Regions from separate parts of the Bariatricus sp. SGI.161 genome, predicted to be linked through region 1. Evidence: a T-box and tRNA genes for the amino acid it is inferred to sense, from the RefSeq annotation. Region 1 holds a T-box; the other holds one or more tRNA genes.
What was found. A T-box is a leader RNA that pairs with one kind of tRNA and senses whether it is charged. The one in region 1 lies ahead of leuS (leucine--tRNA ligase), so its partner is inferred to be a tRNA-Leu.
Positions count from the first base shown of each region.

Region 1 (7,735 bases):
GCACAGGCAGTGTTAGAGGGAACATCGCACTATTATATCATGGTGGAAGGTTCTGATGATATCTTTGACGTATCAGTTGTTGATTATATTGATGTTGTCAGATGTGAAACCGGGCAGGAGATTACCATGGAATACAAAGAGGGGGACGAAGCAAACACAGTCATGTCTCTGGAGATTAAGGAAGAGAAATAATGGAATTGAGTATACTTTTGGCAGAGCAGATTATGGCCATGTTTTTAACGATGGTCGTAGGATATATTATTGTAAAGATAGGACTATTTAAAACGAAAGACAGTAAGATTATATCTAATATCGTTGTATATATCTGTTCACCATGTGCAATCTTTAATTCCTTTCAAATTGAATTAACAAAGGACAAAGTATATGGGCTGCTTCTGGCAACGGTTCTTTCAGTTATTGTGCATGTTGTGATGATTGCTGTGACAAAGCTCATTGAGAAGCCTTTAAATATTAACAGTATTGAAAAGGCTTCTATTATCTATACGAATTCAGGTTATCTGATCATTCCGCTGGTATCGGCGGTACTGGGAAGTGAATGGGTATTCTATACATCTGCATTTATCATGGTTCAGGCTGTTTTGGTCTGGACACATGGAGTAAGCGTTGTGAATCAGGAACAGCAGAGAGATTATAAGAAGATTCTGTTGAATCCGAATCTGATTGCCATATTCCTTGGATTCGTATTTTTTGCCACTGGAATCAGGCTTCCAGTTGTAATAGGCAGTAGTGTCAGTGGGTTTGGCGATATGGTGAGTACCGCCAGCATGCTGGTCATTGGTATGGTCATTGGAGATGTGAATCTTCTGTGGGTGTTCAGACAAAAACGTCCTTATCTGATCTGTCTGCTGCGGTTGATTGTATTTCCGTTGATTGCAACAGTGTCCTTTGCATTCCTGGGTCACCTGGGCTTACATAATGATGCAGAATATATCTTTATGGTTGTATTACTTGCTACAGCGGCACCTTCGGCAGCTATGGTAACTCAGCTTGCCCAGATATATAATAAAGATGCGCAATATGCCAGCGTAATTAATGTAATGTCTGTCATTTTCTGTATCATTACCATGCCTTTGATCACGTTATTGTATGAATTCCTGTTTTATATATAAAGAACTGAACTGATTGACGGAACGATAAGTGGAGGAAAGATGAAATCCTCCACTTTTTATTATGCATTCTTTTGCGAGCCTTCTAAAATCATATGCTGTAACGGTCTGCCTGGCGGGACGATCGGCAGTACATTCAATTCTTGTTCAATGATAAATTCAATGATTGTTGGTGCTTTCTGGTTTTGCTTTGCTTCGGTGAGTGCATCTGCTATTTCCGATTCTTCTGTGACACGGATTCCTTTTGCACCATAGCTTTCTGCCAGACGTATAAAATCAGGAGTATATTCCGGACAGTTTTGGGTTGGTGTATTACAGATAGCGGCACAGCTTTTGCGGCGGCGAAGGCAGGTCTGCGAATAGTGTTTTTGGTAGAACATCTCCTGCCATTGCCTTACATTTCCCAGATAGCTGTTGTTGAAGATACAGATAATAATCGGCAGTTCATTTACAACAGCAGTAGCTAATTCCTGAATATTCATCTGTATACTTCCATCCCCGGATATTACGATCACATCTTTTTCAGGGTTTCCAATTTTGGCTCCAAGTGCTGCCGGGAAACCATACCCCATAGTTCCGAGACCGCCAGAAGTCAGAAGTTGTTTGTGCTCATTGAGATCAAGAAACTGAGTCGTCCATAATTGATGTTGTCCGACATCTGTTGCGATGATAGCATTTTTGAATATCTGGTTGATCTGACCGATAATCGACTCAGGTGTCATACCGTCGCCGGATATATGGATAGGGTGTGCTTTTTTCCATGTGTTGATTTGTTCTGTCCAACTTCTGATATTTAAAGGGCCGGCTTTCTCAAGTAATGAGCAGATTACATCTTTTGCGTCAGCAACGATAGAAAGATCTGCTTCAATATTTCTGGAAATGCAGATTGGATCTATGTCAACGCGGATGATTTTTGCATTTGGCGCGAATTCGTCTGTTTTTCCTGTAATGCGGTCGTTAAATCTTGCCCCGATAGAAAATAGTACATCGCACTGACTGATTGCAGAATTTGCAGCATAACTGCCGTGAATGCCTATATTTCCAATGTATAGTTCATGGTCGGATGGTATGGCACCTTTTCCCATGATGGTCGTGACAGCAGGGATGCCGGTCAGTTGGATTAGTTTTGTCATTTCTGTACCTGCATGAGCTATATTTACACCACCACCGATTAAGAAAACAGGCCTTTTGGAGTGATCTAGTATGTCTAAGGCTTTGATAATCTGAAGGGAAGGAATGGTGTTTTTGGGCTTGCAGTCCTGAGTATCTACTGTGCAAGGGTAATCATCGCTTCCCAATTCCTGTTGAATATCTTTTGGAATGTCAACTACCACGACTCCTGGTTTCCCGGTCTTGGCGATATAGAATGCTTTTTTTATAATTTCAGCCAGATTTTCTCTCCTTTTAACAGTAACTGCGTATTTGCTGATGCTTTTGGTAATATCAACAATATTTACTTCCTGAAAAGAGTCATTACCGATTAGTTTTGTCGGCACCTGTCCTGTAAAACATACCATTGGAACACTGTCATAATTGGCAGTCGCAATGCCGGTTACCAGATTGGCGGCACCTGGTCCGCTTGTTACAAGACAGACACCAACTTTTCCGGTAGAACGGGCATAACCATCAGCGGCATGAACTAATCCCTGTTCATGCCGCGGCAGGATGACTTTGATATCTGTTTCGCCATAAAGGGCATGAAACAGATCAATGGCCTGCCCTCCGGGATAGGCAAACAGTACGTCGACCTTTTCTTCCTTTAAAGCTTTAACAAATAATTTTGCACCAGATATTTTCATGCTTCAACCTCCTTTGTATGCATGTGCTTGCTTGCATAAAGATTAATATTTAAGGTACTGCCAGATAAATAAATATCCGATAGTACCTGATTCATTATATTTGCGGAATTCCCCGGCAAAACACTTCGACGCTTTGTTTAATAAAGGCTTTTTTCTCTATAGACGTCAACTTATCATCAAAGGATGCGCGTAAAAAAGTATATCCAAAAGTGGATGAAAAGATAGTGAGCGCCAGGCATTCAAAATCCAGATGTGGTAATTTCCCTTTTTCTTCCATTTTTTTAAAATAATCTACGAGAGAAGATAAGAACGCCTGTGGAACTTTCATAATTAATGAGGCTGTATCATCATAAAGCTGTGGTGCCCGTAATCCAATGGAAAGATTCACAAAATCGGGTGTCATCCTCTCCATATATGCATTCATGAACATTTCCAGATCATGCTGCAAGTCCCATGTGACATTCTGGAAGATCTCTGGAGTAATATTTCCGCGCCATTTCTCCTGGGCCACGCCATGTAAAACGATATCTTTTTTGCTTTTAAATTTACGGAACAGAGTGCATTCATTGACACCTGCAGTTTTTGCGATATCCTTGGTAGTTGTAGCTACATATCCCTTGTCCCGTATTAAAGACATCGTGGCGTCAATGATTTTCTGACTTGTCTCATCCATAGCATACCTCCATGCAAGTGCGTACTTTCATCTTAACACTTTTGTTGTTGAAATTCAAGAATGGATTATTGGTCAGTTTGTTCATCACAGATTCGAACTATATTCTTTGATTTTGTTCAGTACTCGTTGCTTTTCGTCTTCGTCTAGCGGTGTAGGACGATAATCATTGTAGCTGCTGGCGGAAGAAAGCGAACATGGAATGATATTGATGTTGTCGTCTTTTTCAACCCCATTTTCTGTAATGGTAAATGTCTGCTGAAAGATCATGGTATCTTTGTCTGTTGGATTGGAGTTCCCTCCGAAACAGAAATTTCCCAGGCTGTAAGCAATATATTTGTCTTTATACTTTTCGATACCCTGTAATACATGAGGGTGATGACCGATTACCAGATCGGCACCTTCGTCGATTGCCAGATGTGCTAATTGCTTCTGTGTATCGTTTGGCTGATATTCTCGTTCCATTCCCCAGTGGAAATTAATTATGATTAATTGTGCGCCTGCTTCTTTTAATGCAGCTATATTCTCTTTTACCTGCTGTTTCTTTTCCAGATGTTCTGCAAGTTCGTAGATACCGGTAACACCTACTTTGATTCCTTTGATATCCAGGATTTTAACGTGATCAAAACCAAAGCTTGCGACGCCTGCATCATCTAAAGCACTGATTGTATCAGTATAACTTTGATCTCCATAATCCATACTGTGGTTATTAGCCAGATTAGCGGCTTCTATAGAGCTGCCGGTAAGAATTCTGACGTAATCCTGGGAGCCTTTAAACGCATAAGTCTTGTCTGCGCGTTGATCGGAAGTGGTAAGGGTACCTTCCATATTTACAATTGACAGATCATCGGCTTCCAGTATGGATCGTACATTTTGGAAGAAATAATCGGGACCATAGGTATCGTAATATGCGGGAAGGCTGGTTGATTGTGCGAAGTTGACATCCGTTCCCAGTGTGCAGTCACCCATAGAACTTACGGTAATAGAAACCGGTGCTTCAGAGTCGGAAGGTTTTGTACTGTTAATAACCAGTTCCTGTACATCTACTTTAGATGTATCAATATTGTCAGAAGGTGGCGGTGTTTCTGCCTTTTCTTCTTTTTCTTCAGAATGAAAAGAACGCACTGTCAAAAACAGTAGAATACATAGAAAGAGAAAAAGAAGAATGCACAACATTATGCGAAGTCTTTTCATCTTCTGGCGTCTGGCTCTTTTCTTTTTTGCATCTTTGATACCACTCATCTTTTTGTACCATAAAGGGCAGTCCGGTTGGACTGCCCTCTCCTTTTGAAATCGTTATATTAGTTCAAAAATGTGCATCCTTCGGCATTAATTCCTGATAAATCAGATTTATCAGCACTAATACTTACATAGAATTCGATGCCACATTCCTTTGAAATCTTTTTCAGTCTTTCAATAAAATCAGGCATGCTGTCTAAAGAAATATCAGCATGTTTTAGAATACCATCAATAAATATACATTCGATATCGTGGTTAGAACTATACATGCCATATAAAAATCCAATGTATTCATCTGTATTGGTAATTGTCGGAAAATCATCCATACAAATTGTACGGATATCAAATGCAACACTTGCTGTATCTCTGTGAGTTTTCTTGATAAATACTACATTGCCGTTACATTCTTTTGCTTTTGCGTTAGCCTGTTCAATCATTTGTTGTGTTTTTCCGCTGCCTTTCGGACCTGTTAATAAATTTACCATGGGAAATCTCTCCTTTATGTATCATATTATACTGAACACCTCAGTACGATTTACTTATGTCTATTATACACTAAAGATGTAGAGGGAACAACCTTAAAATTATACATTTTCATGGAAAGATGCACAATGTTTTGTTTGTTGTATAATAGAAAGTAAAACAAGGGCTTGACTTATTTTAACATTCTTCATATAATAATTAGGCAAATAGTTAATATATTATAGAAACGTTGATGAGGAGTATTAAGAGCCTATCGTTTACAGAGAGCTGTCGGATGGTGCGAGACAGTAAGCGTAATCTCCCAACTCGCCTCGGAGTTCTTCTGTTGAATGATATGGCGGTTCGAAGCAGTCATAATAGTATAGGCAGGAGCGGGATTTCCCGTTACAGAAAAGAATGAGTGCATATGGAGTTTTACTTCCATATGAAGAAGAGTGGTACCACGGAAGCTAAGCCTTTTCGTCTCTTGAGAGATGTGAAGGCTTTTTTATTGTCAGGTTTGTGAAGAACCTCACCAAGTAAGTAAGGAGACAACCATGCTGCTAAGCTCGAAAGGACCTCGCTAAGCCAGCAGGTTGTATATTGCTTACTAGGTTCGTGAAGAACCTCACCAAGTAAGTAAGGAGACAACCATGCTGCTAAGCTCGAAAGGACCTCGCTAAGCCAGCAGGTTGTATATTGCTTACTAGGTTCGTGAAGAACCTCACCAAGTAATCAATATAGGAGGAATGGAAAGATGTCAAACGTACCTTATAATCATAAGGCAATTGAGAAAAAGTGGCGTGAAAGATGGGAAAAAGATCCTGTTAACGTCAAAGAAAATGCAGATGGAACAAAACGTGAGAAGTATTACTGTCTGGATATGTTCCCATATCCGTCAGGAAATGGGCTTCATGTTGGACATTGGAGAGGATATGTAATCTCTGATGTATGGAGCAGATATAAATTGCAGCAGGGTTACTATATCATTCATCCGATGGGATGGGACGCGTTCGGACTGCCTGCTGAGAACTATGCCATTAAGATGGGAGTACATCCGGCAATTTCTACCGCTGAGAATATTAAGAATATCAAGCGTCAGATCAATGAGATTGCAGCACTGTATGACTGGGATCGTGAAGTAAATACAACAGATCCTGACTTTTATAAATGGACGCAGTGGATCTTTGTAAAGATGTTTAAAGAAGGGCTTGCTTATGAGAAGGAATTTCCAATCAACTGGTGCCCGTCTTGTAAGACCGGTCTTGCCAATGAGGAAGTAGTAAATGGAAAATGTGAGCGCTGTGGAACTGAGGTTACGAAGAAGAATCTTCGTCAGTGGATGCTCCGTATTACTAAATATGCAGACAGACTGTTAAACGATCTGGATAAGCTTGACTGGCCGGAGAAGGTTAAGAAGATGCAGGCTGACTGGATCGGCAAGTCTTACGGTGCAGAAGTAGACTTCCCTGTTGAAGGAAGAGAAGAAAAGATTACGGTATATACAACAAGACCAGATACCTTGTATGGTGCAACCTTTATGGTTCTTGCTCCAGAGCATGAACTGGCTAAGAGCCTGGCTACGGATGAGACCAGAGAGGCTGTTGAGAAATACATCTACGATGCATCTATGAAGTCTAATGTAGATCGTATGCAGGATAAAGAGAAGACGGGTGTATTCACAGGTAGTTATGCAATCAATCCGTTAAACGGTGAGAAGACACCAATCTGGCTGTCTGATTATGTACTGGCCGATTATGGTACCGGTGCAATCATGTGTGTACCTGCACACGATGACCGTGACTTTGAATTCGCAACGAAATTTGGCATTCCGATTATTCAGGTTATTGCGAAAGATGGAAAAGAAATTGAAAATATGACAGAAGCTTATACCGAAGCGAACGGAACAATGATCAATTCCGGTGAGTGGAATGGTATGGAATCTGCAGTGCTGAAGAAAGAAGCACCACATATCATTGAGGAGCGCGGTATTGGACGTGCAACTGTAAATTATAAGCTGCGTGACTGGGTATTCTCTCGTCAGCGTTACTGGGGTGAGCCAATTCCGATCGTACATTGTCCAGATTGTGGCTGTGTACCAGTGCCGGAAGAAGAATTGCCACTTCGTCTGCCAGATGTAGAATCCTATGAGCCGACAGGAACCGGTGAGTCACCACTTGCAGGTATTGATGAGTGGGTGAATTGCACCTGTCCTCAGTGTGGCAAGCCTGCAAAACGTGAGACCAACACCATGCCTCAGTGGGCTGGATCTTCCTGGTATTTCTTACGTTATGTTGATAATCATAATGATAAAGAACTGGTATCCAGAGAAAAAGCAGATGAGATGCTTCCGGTAGATATGTATATCGGCGGTGTAGAACATGCGGTATTACACTTATTGTATTCTCGTTTCTATACCAAGTTCTTATACGATATCG
Region 1 is NZ_JBNPLX010000011.1:107,957-115,691, forward strand. Features, by position in the region: gene ACQRBH_RS08615 (CvpA family protein) at 1-192, shown strand, start outside; gene ACQRBH_RS08620 (AEC family transporter) at 192-1,130, shown strand; gene ilvB (biosynthetic-type acetolactate synthase large subunit) at 1,190-2,926, opposite strand; gene ACQRBH_RS08630 (TetR/AcrR family transcriptional regulator) at 3,021-3,599, opposite strand; gene ACQRBH_RS08635 (CapA family protein) at 3,684-4,838, opposite strand; gene ACQRBH_RS08640 (hypothetical protein) at 4,898-5,320, opposite strand; T-box leader at 5,539-5,788, shown strand; gene leuS (leucine--tRNA ligase) at 6,055-7,735, shown strand, end outside.

Region 2 (7,735 bases), on a different contig from region 1:
TCTTCCCAGTATATTTCCTCAGGCTTTACATATTCAGTCGTTCCACAACTTCTGCTGCCTTCGGACTTCCTGCGACTCCGCCGACTCCAGTTTCGCGGAGACTTACATCCATCTTATCTCCTACTTCTTTCATAGCGTCAATGACCTGATCCACCGGAATCTGGCTCTCGATACCTGCCAGAGCCATGTCTGCTGCTGCCATGGCATTGACCGCACCGCCGACATTTCTCTTCACACATGGAACCTCTACCAGGCCGCCTACCGGATCACATACCAGACCCATCAGGTTCTTCAGCGCCATTGCACAGGCATGTCCCTGTTGCTCTGTGTTGCCGCCTTTTACATAACAGATAGCCGCTGCGGCCATTCCCGAGCCAGAGCCAATCTCAGCCTGACATCCTCCGGAAGCGCCTGCCAGATATGCTCGATTTGCAATAATCTGTCCCACACCCGCTGCCACATACATAGCTTCGATCATCTTCTCTTCCGGAACATCATATTCCCGATAATAAGTAACAAGAACAGCCGGAAGTACACCACAGGCTCCTGCAGTCGGTGCTGCAACGATTCGCTTCATACATGCATTATTGCAACCCATCTTCAAAGCATTGGACATTACCTTTGCCATGTAATCGCCACACAGGGTATCCCCTTTTTCACGGTAGGCATCCATAAGCCCACCTTCTCTTCCAACCATGCGGCTTCTGGACAATTCATCCGGTTCATAGGCATCCAGCCCATCCAGCATTGCCTGCCACATGTGTTTCATTTGTTTCCAGGAATCTTCTTCCGTAACGCCTCTTTCTTCTGCATCTTCTAACTGAACCGCTTTCCAGAATTCAATTCCTTCCTTTTCGCATCTAACGCGCGCCTCTTCCATAGATTGATATGACATACGCTTTCTAATCCTTTCTTTCCCTATTCCGTCTCTCCATTTGCATTCAGGAACTTCACACGGATAATTCCCTGCTTGCTCTCCAGATCATCGATTGCCTCTTTTGGTACAACCTGATCCGTCTCAACTACCATAACAGCAAAACCACCACGCTTATCACGGAACACCTGCATCGTTGCGATATTAATCTCTGCATTGCTTAATGCCGATGCAACTTCCTTAATTCGTCCCGGCTCGTCCACATTGCGAATGATCAGCGTATTACTCTCTCCACTGAAGTTCACATCGATTCCATCCAGCTTACATACACGAATTCTTCCGCCACCGATAGAATATGCCTGAATCTTCATGGTATTCACACCTTCTGCTTCCATAATAATCTGAGCAGTATTCGGATGTGCTTCTTTAATATCCTTGTTCTCGATGGTAAATTCCATGCCTTCTTCTCTTGCGATCTCAAAGCTATTCGGAATTCTCATATCGTCAGGCTTCATTCCCAACAAGCCTGCAATCAGTGCCCGATCCGTTCCATGCCCTTTCCCCGTAGCGGCAAACGAACCATGCAGATATACGGTAGCCTTCTTGGGCTGTCTTCCAAAAAGCTGTCTGGCAATCAGGCCAATCCTCGCTGCTCCTGCTGTGTGAGAACTGGACGGACCTACCATTACCGGTCCCAAAATGTCAAATATACTTCCCATTTCTTTTCCCTCTCTTTTTCTTATTTTGACATATATCTACTTTTATTATACTTGGGATTTCTATGGTTTACAACGACCAATTTCTCTTCTTGGGCATACAATAAAAAAATGATTATTTTTGCATGAAAGGGGCTCATAATATGAGTGCTTATCATCGATTAGACCGTGCATTTCTGCACGCTCTCTCCTTACCCCTGACCACATGCTCCCGTTATGTCCTGTTCAGTGACTGCCACCGGGGATGTGGAACTAATAACGATAATTTTCTTAAGAATCAGAATCTCTGCCTTGCTGCACTTCAATATTATTATGACCATGGTTTTACTTATATTGAACTGGGCGATGGCGATGAGCTCTGGGAAAATCGCTCCTTTGACGTCATAAAGTCGATCCACAATCATGTCTTCTGGATGTTGTCTCGCTTCTACTGCGCAGGCCGCCTTTTCCTACTGTATGGAAACCATGATATCGTAAAAAACTCATCACATTTTACTTCCTGCCATTGTTCCTCTTACCCATGCAGCACCTGTCAGGAAGAAGAATTATTTCCAGGCATTACGTTCTATTCCGGCCTTATCCTAAAGCATACTCAGGGCGGAAAAGATCTTTATCTGACTCACGGTCATCAGGCAGACTTCTTCAATAGTGTGCTCTGGCCCATCTCCCGTTTCCTTGTCCGGTATGTCTGGCAGCCACTGGAACAAGTCGGTTTCCTGGATCCTACCAGTGTTGCCCAGAACAACACAAAAAAAGAACGTATCGAGCATACATTATCTGACTGGGCGCTCCGAAGAAACTGTATCCTTATCACCGGACATACTCACCGTCCAATGCTTCAGAAAGACAGTTCCTACTACAATACCGGAAGCTGTGTCCACCCACGCTGTATCACCTGTATTGAAATAGAAGGCATGCAGATATCCCTTATAAAATGGACACTTGCCACAAGACCAGACTTCTCCCTCTATGTAGCTCGCGAAGTCCTGGCAGGACCTTTTTCCCTTCTCTCATAATCTTGTAAATTTTCCTCGAATATGCTAAGATTGGGTACAGTCTGAATATAAGGGAGAGTGTAACTTATGAATAAGAAAGAAGTACTGGAAATCCGCAAGCAATTCACCCCGGAAAACTGCGCAATCACGCGAATCTGCGGCTGTTATGTGGACCATGAGAAAGAGAAAAAAGTCGAACTAAAAAAAGCATTCTTATCCCTTCCAGAAGAAGAAGCTTTCAAATACTTTGATATTTTTAAACACACCTTGTCCGGAACCCTTGGGAAAAATCTCATTAATATGGAATTCCCACTGGAGCAGGAGCTGGGCGGAGGTACACAGGAATTCCTTCTTAAGCTGCGCGACAGTAAGCTGGAAGACGACCTTCTGGTAGAAGAATTCTATGATAAGATTATTGAAAATTATATCTACGCTGAGAATTATTACATCATTCTGATTCATGCAGTCTACGATGTTCCCGGCAAATCCACCGATGGTTCCGAGATGTTCGATGCCTCTGATACAGTCTACGAACATATTCTGTGCAGCATCTGTCCGGTCAATCTCACAAAAGCAGGTCTTACCTACAACGCATTGACCAATAATATCGAAGACCGCATCCGTGACTGGATCGTAGAAGCCCCAGTCAAGGGCTTCCTGTTCCCGGCCTTCCAGGACCGCGCCAGTGATGTACATAATATCCTGTATTATACCAAGAAACCAGAAGATCTCCAGCCAGAACTGATCAGCAATGTACTGGGGAGCACCATTCCTCTGACCGCCGGCGATCAGAAGACCACCTTCCAGACTATCATCAGTGATACACTGGGTGATGAATGCGATTATGAAGTCGTCCGCAACATCCACGACAATCTCAACGAGATGCTGGAAGAAAGCAAAGAAAACCCAGATCCTCTGGAACTGTCCAAACCAGATGTTAAGAATCTGCTCACCAGAAGCGGTGTTCCAGAAGAAAAGCTGGAATCCTTCGACGAAGAATTCCAGGAGATGGTCGGTGACAAGAACACCTTACTCGCATCCAACATCGCCAGTGTCAAGACCTTCCAGATTGAGACACCCGACGTGATCGTAAAAGTCAATCCAGAGCGCTCCGACCTGGTAGAGACCCGCGAGATTGATGGCCGGATGTGCCTGGTCATTGCAATCGATGACCACCTGGAAGTCAACGGAATTGAAGTCCGAAAATAGTTCTGCCAATTTTTTTCAAAAAAACACAAAAAGTATTTGCCAAATGATGTTTTATGTGATAGAATATTTTTTGTTAGCGGAGATGGCGGAATGGCAGACGCGCTAGATTCAGGTTCTAGTGGGAGCAATCCTGTGAGGGTTCAAGTCCCTTTCTCCGCATCTATTATTTTTATAAAAAAAACCGAAAACTTCACTGTTTTCGGTTTTTTTCTTTTCTACAATTCTAAAGAAAACCTTATGTCTTCGTGAACTTTTTGTGATATCCCTTGAGACTTTTGACTAAACATACTACAATAAGAAATCGTTTAAGGAGGGTTTGAGTATATGAGTATAAATGGCAACACAGTAAGGAAAGATACCGAGGATTTTTTTGATGATGATTTCGAAGTCATATATCAGGAAGATTTCCCCGACCTAAACTTTTTTGAAGATGAAGATGACGATTACAGGGATGTTCTGTCGAATCTCTCAGAATTAGATGACGATGATGACATTGACTATCTGGAAGAAAATTATGATTATGATGAATATGAAGATGAGGAGGAAAACTCTTCTGAAGAAGATAAGAAGAAGCGCAAAATGCGCCGCAGAGTACCGAATCTGCTCTCCCCTGCAGGAAAAGCTGTTAAAATCGGTGGAAAAATAATCTATAAAGCCGTTAATCTTTTGCTTCGCGGAGCAACTTTAATTTTAATCGCGATAATCACATATACACTGACTGTAAATTTCTGGAATAATTACAGTGCCTACGGAGATATTTTCCATGCTATTACAGACAAAAATTATATCTTAGGCGCTTATGCGGGGATTGCGTTATTCTTACTGCTTTTTGAGGTTATCACTTTTCTGATGGTGTTATTTGGCAGTAAAAAAAGCGGCCGCAAGGGCCGCTGTCAGGATACAGGACGAGGCCTGTTCTCTTTTGTATTGATCTTCGCAGGTTCTTACCTGGCTTACTTATTTCACGGATTCGTTCCGACATCTCCGGATCCACTCCAGGGAGTGCAAGGCGCACTTGCGGTATATGGTACTTTACACACAACATTACTTCCGCTTTGCGCCGCTGGCATTATCAGCTGTCTGATTCGGAAATTCCTGATCCGATAAGCGATTTTTTTCATACTCTTCGTCTTCCGTCTCTACCTGCTTCAGGAAATCAGCATCCTGAGACTTGAGCCGGGGGATGAAGCGTTTCGCGAATCTGCCCTTTCCACGATTCTTCACATAAAAATAACCAATCGTGGAAAATACAACTGCGCCAATAAAGTTAACGAACAGATCTTTCATAGTATCCAGAAGTCCGATATCCAGATAACCGCCAAGACCCAGACTCTGTCCATTGACTACCACATCCGTGATATTGTCAATTTCAACTGGGGTGTTTGCTCCCGCCGGATCCAACATCACAGAGTGAATACTATGTACAATCGTATCTTTCTGCATGTCCAATCCAAAGAAAAGATCCATACTACATTCAAAGAATTCCCACAACACGCCGATCGTCATGGAAAAGCAGAATGCTACAATTGCCACGAACACTGGCGATAATTGTATTGAGAATTTTTTACTTCGGTTCAGGATATCTACCAGTGCGAACCCAATTGCCGCTGCCAGGAATCCGTTGATCGTATGCAGCGCGGTATCCCAGAACGGAAACCTGATATAATAAGCCTGGATCTCTCCAAGGATTTCTGCTGCAAATATAAAGATTAATATCGTAATTTCCAATGCAGTAGGCAGTTCTATTTTCAGATTAATCTGTATAAAGCTTGGGACAAAAAGCAGTAATAATGTCAGAATACACAAGAATACATTTTCATAATTCTTATTAAATATCTGAAGCACCATCATCAATATTACCAGCATACGAAGAACCACATACACAACAAATGAGCTTCTGTGCTCTCTTAGTTCCATATGCATTGCTTTTTTCCATACTTTCAGTCTTTTTTTAATCTTCATCTGATGTCCTTTCTCTGCACATCTCCTAATTCAGGAAATTTTCAATAATAATGGATTCTGCTTCCTCCTCCGTCATACCCAATGTACGCAGTTTCACAAGTTGTTCATCATTAATTCTTCCGATTGCCGCTTCATGGATAATTGCCGCATCCAGATGTCTTGCATTGATCTCCGGAATGGAGCTTACTTCTGCATGATCCATGATGATGGAATCACACTGTACATGAGCATGGCACTTGGCATTCCCTACCGCCTTCGGGTGAAATACCTGCTTCGACTCGCCTTTTGCAACAGATCTGGAGATAATCTGCGCGGAGCTTCCCTCACCATTCATCTGCACTTCCATATTGGATTCTGCAGTCTGACTGTCATGCGTCATTAATTTTTCAATCACATATAACTTGGAATTTGCTCCCATCTCAACATCCGTCTCACGAACTGTAGAATCTACACCTTTAATCTGTGCTGTATCCAGTGTAAATACAGCATCCTCTTCCAGATAAATCTTTGTGACTGGATTCAGCACTCTGGCACCTGTGCCTTCCCCTTCCCCATAATGCTTCTCCTCATAACGGACATTCGCACCCTTTCCCACATGGAAAGAGTGGATTCCATCATGACGGCTTTCGTTACAGCCACTGTTGTGAATTCCGCAGCCGGCTACAATCGTTACATCCGCACCTTCTGCAACATAGAAATCATTATATACTACATCTGTCATACCGGAAGCATCTACCACGACTGGGATATGTACCTGCTCTCCTCTAGTCTCTCCGTCAATATAGATGTCAATTCCTGACTTTTCTTCCTTTTTCTTAATCTTAATATGCTCGCTGTCTCCGTGACAAAGAGCAACTCCATTATGGCGCAGATTAAAAGCTCCTTTTTGCTGGAAACCAGATCCATCGATCTGCTCTAATATCTTTTTTGTAATCTCATCTAATGTGGCCATCTCTAACACTCCTCTCTCTTAGCAGTTCATGCAGGCGCAGCTGTCACCCTTATCCAACAATGTCGGAAGAATCTCATCTTTTGGTCCGATTGCGCCAATATTGCCATCCTCAATTACCATAATCCGGTCTGCCATCTGGATAATACGCTCCTGATGAGAGATAAGGATCAGGCTTTCTTCCTTTTTACTGTGTATCTTTTCAAACTGCTGGATCAACATGGAGAAACTCCAGAGATCAATCCCTGCCTCCGGCTCATCAAAAATACATAACTTATGCTGCTTTGCAAGCACAGTCGCAATCTCCAGGCGCTTCATCTCTCCGCCGGAAAGAGTTGCATCTACTTCTCTTTTCAGATATTCCTGCGCACACAGCCCGACACTACTTAGCAATGCACAGCATTCCGGCTCTGCCAGTTTATGTCCTGCCGCCAGAGACAATAACTTATCCACCGTCATACCCTTGAATCTTGGCGGCTGCTGGAATGCGAAACCGATTCCCGCATTGGCGCGATGATTAATATCATAAGAAGTGATATCCTCTCCGTCCAGTATGATCTGGCCTTCATCTGCCTGTTCAATTCCCATCAACACCTTGGCAAGTGTTGATTTTCCACCACCATTCGGTCCAGTAATGACAAGCATCTCACCATCTTTAACATCAAAACTGATCCCCTTGACGATGCTTCTCTCTATTCCATTTTCATTCACCTTGAATGTCAGATTTTTTACTTCAAGCATATCTGCTTACGCTCCTTTTCCAACTGTATTTTCCAATATATTCTCCTATTATTAATATACACATACTTCACATTATAATCGGTTTTTTCTTTTGTTGCAACATATGGTTTTCCGGACACACATAAAATAGCCTTAATAAAAAGAGCCCGCACGCGAGCTCTTTTATCCAGATTCTCTGATTATCTTAAGATCGTTGTTCCTCTTGACTTGCCCTGCATTGTAAATGCTGCACCGGCGATATTCATCATCTTCGTTGCACTTACGATTGCATAATACCGGCTTCCTCCGC
Region 2 is NZ_JBNPLX010000002.1:82,241-89,975, reverse strand. Features, by position in the region: gene sdaAA (L-serine ammonia-lyase, iron-sulfur-dependent, subunit alpha) at 26-895, opposite strand; gene sdaAB (L-serine ammonia-lyase, iron-sulfur-dependent subunit beta) at 919-1,593, opposite strand; gene ACQRBH_RS01815 (serine/threonine protein phosphatase) at 1,734-2,606, shown strand; gene ACQRBH_RS01810 (DUF4317 domain-containing protein) at 2,673-3,794, shown strand; tRNA gene ACQRBH_RS01805 (tRNA-Leu) at 3,871-3,953, shown strand; gene ACQRBH_RS01800 (hypothetical protein) at 4,119-4,901, shown strand; gene ACQRBH_RS01795 (hypothetical protein) at 4,839-5,756, opposite strand; gene ACQRBH_RS01790 (SufB/SufD family protein) at 5,782-6,708, opposite strand; gene ACQRBH_RS01785 (ABC transporter ATP-binding protein) at 6,727-7,446, opposite strand; gene ACQRBH_RS01780 (MerR family transcriptional regulator) at 7,626-7,735, opposite strand, start outside.
Region 2: it encodes a tRNA-Leu, which carries the amino acid that the T-box ahead of leuS (leucine--tRNA ligase) is inferred to sense. The anticodon was not compared.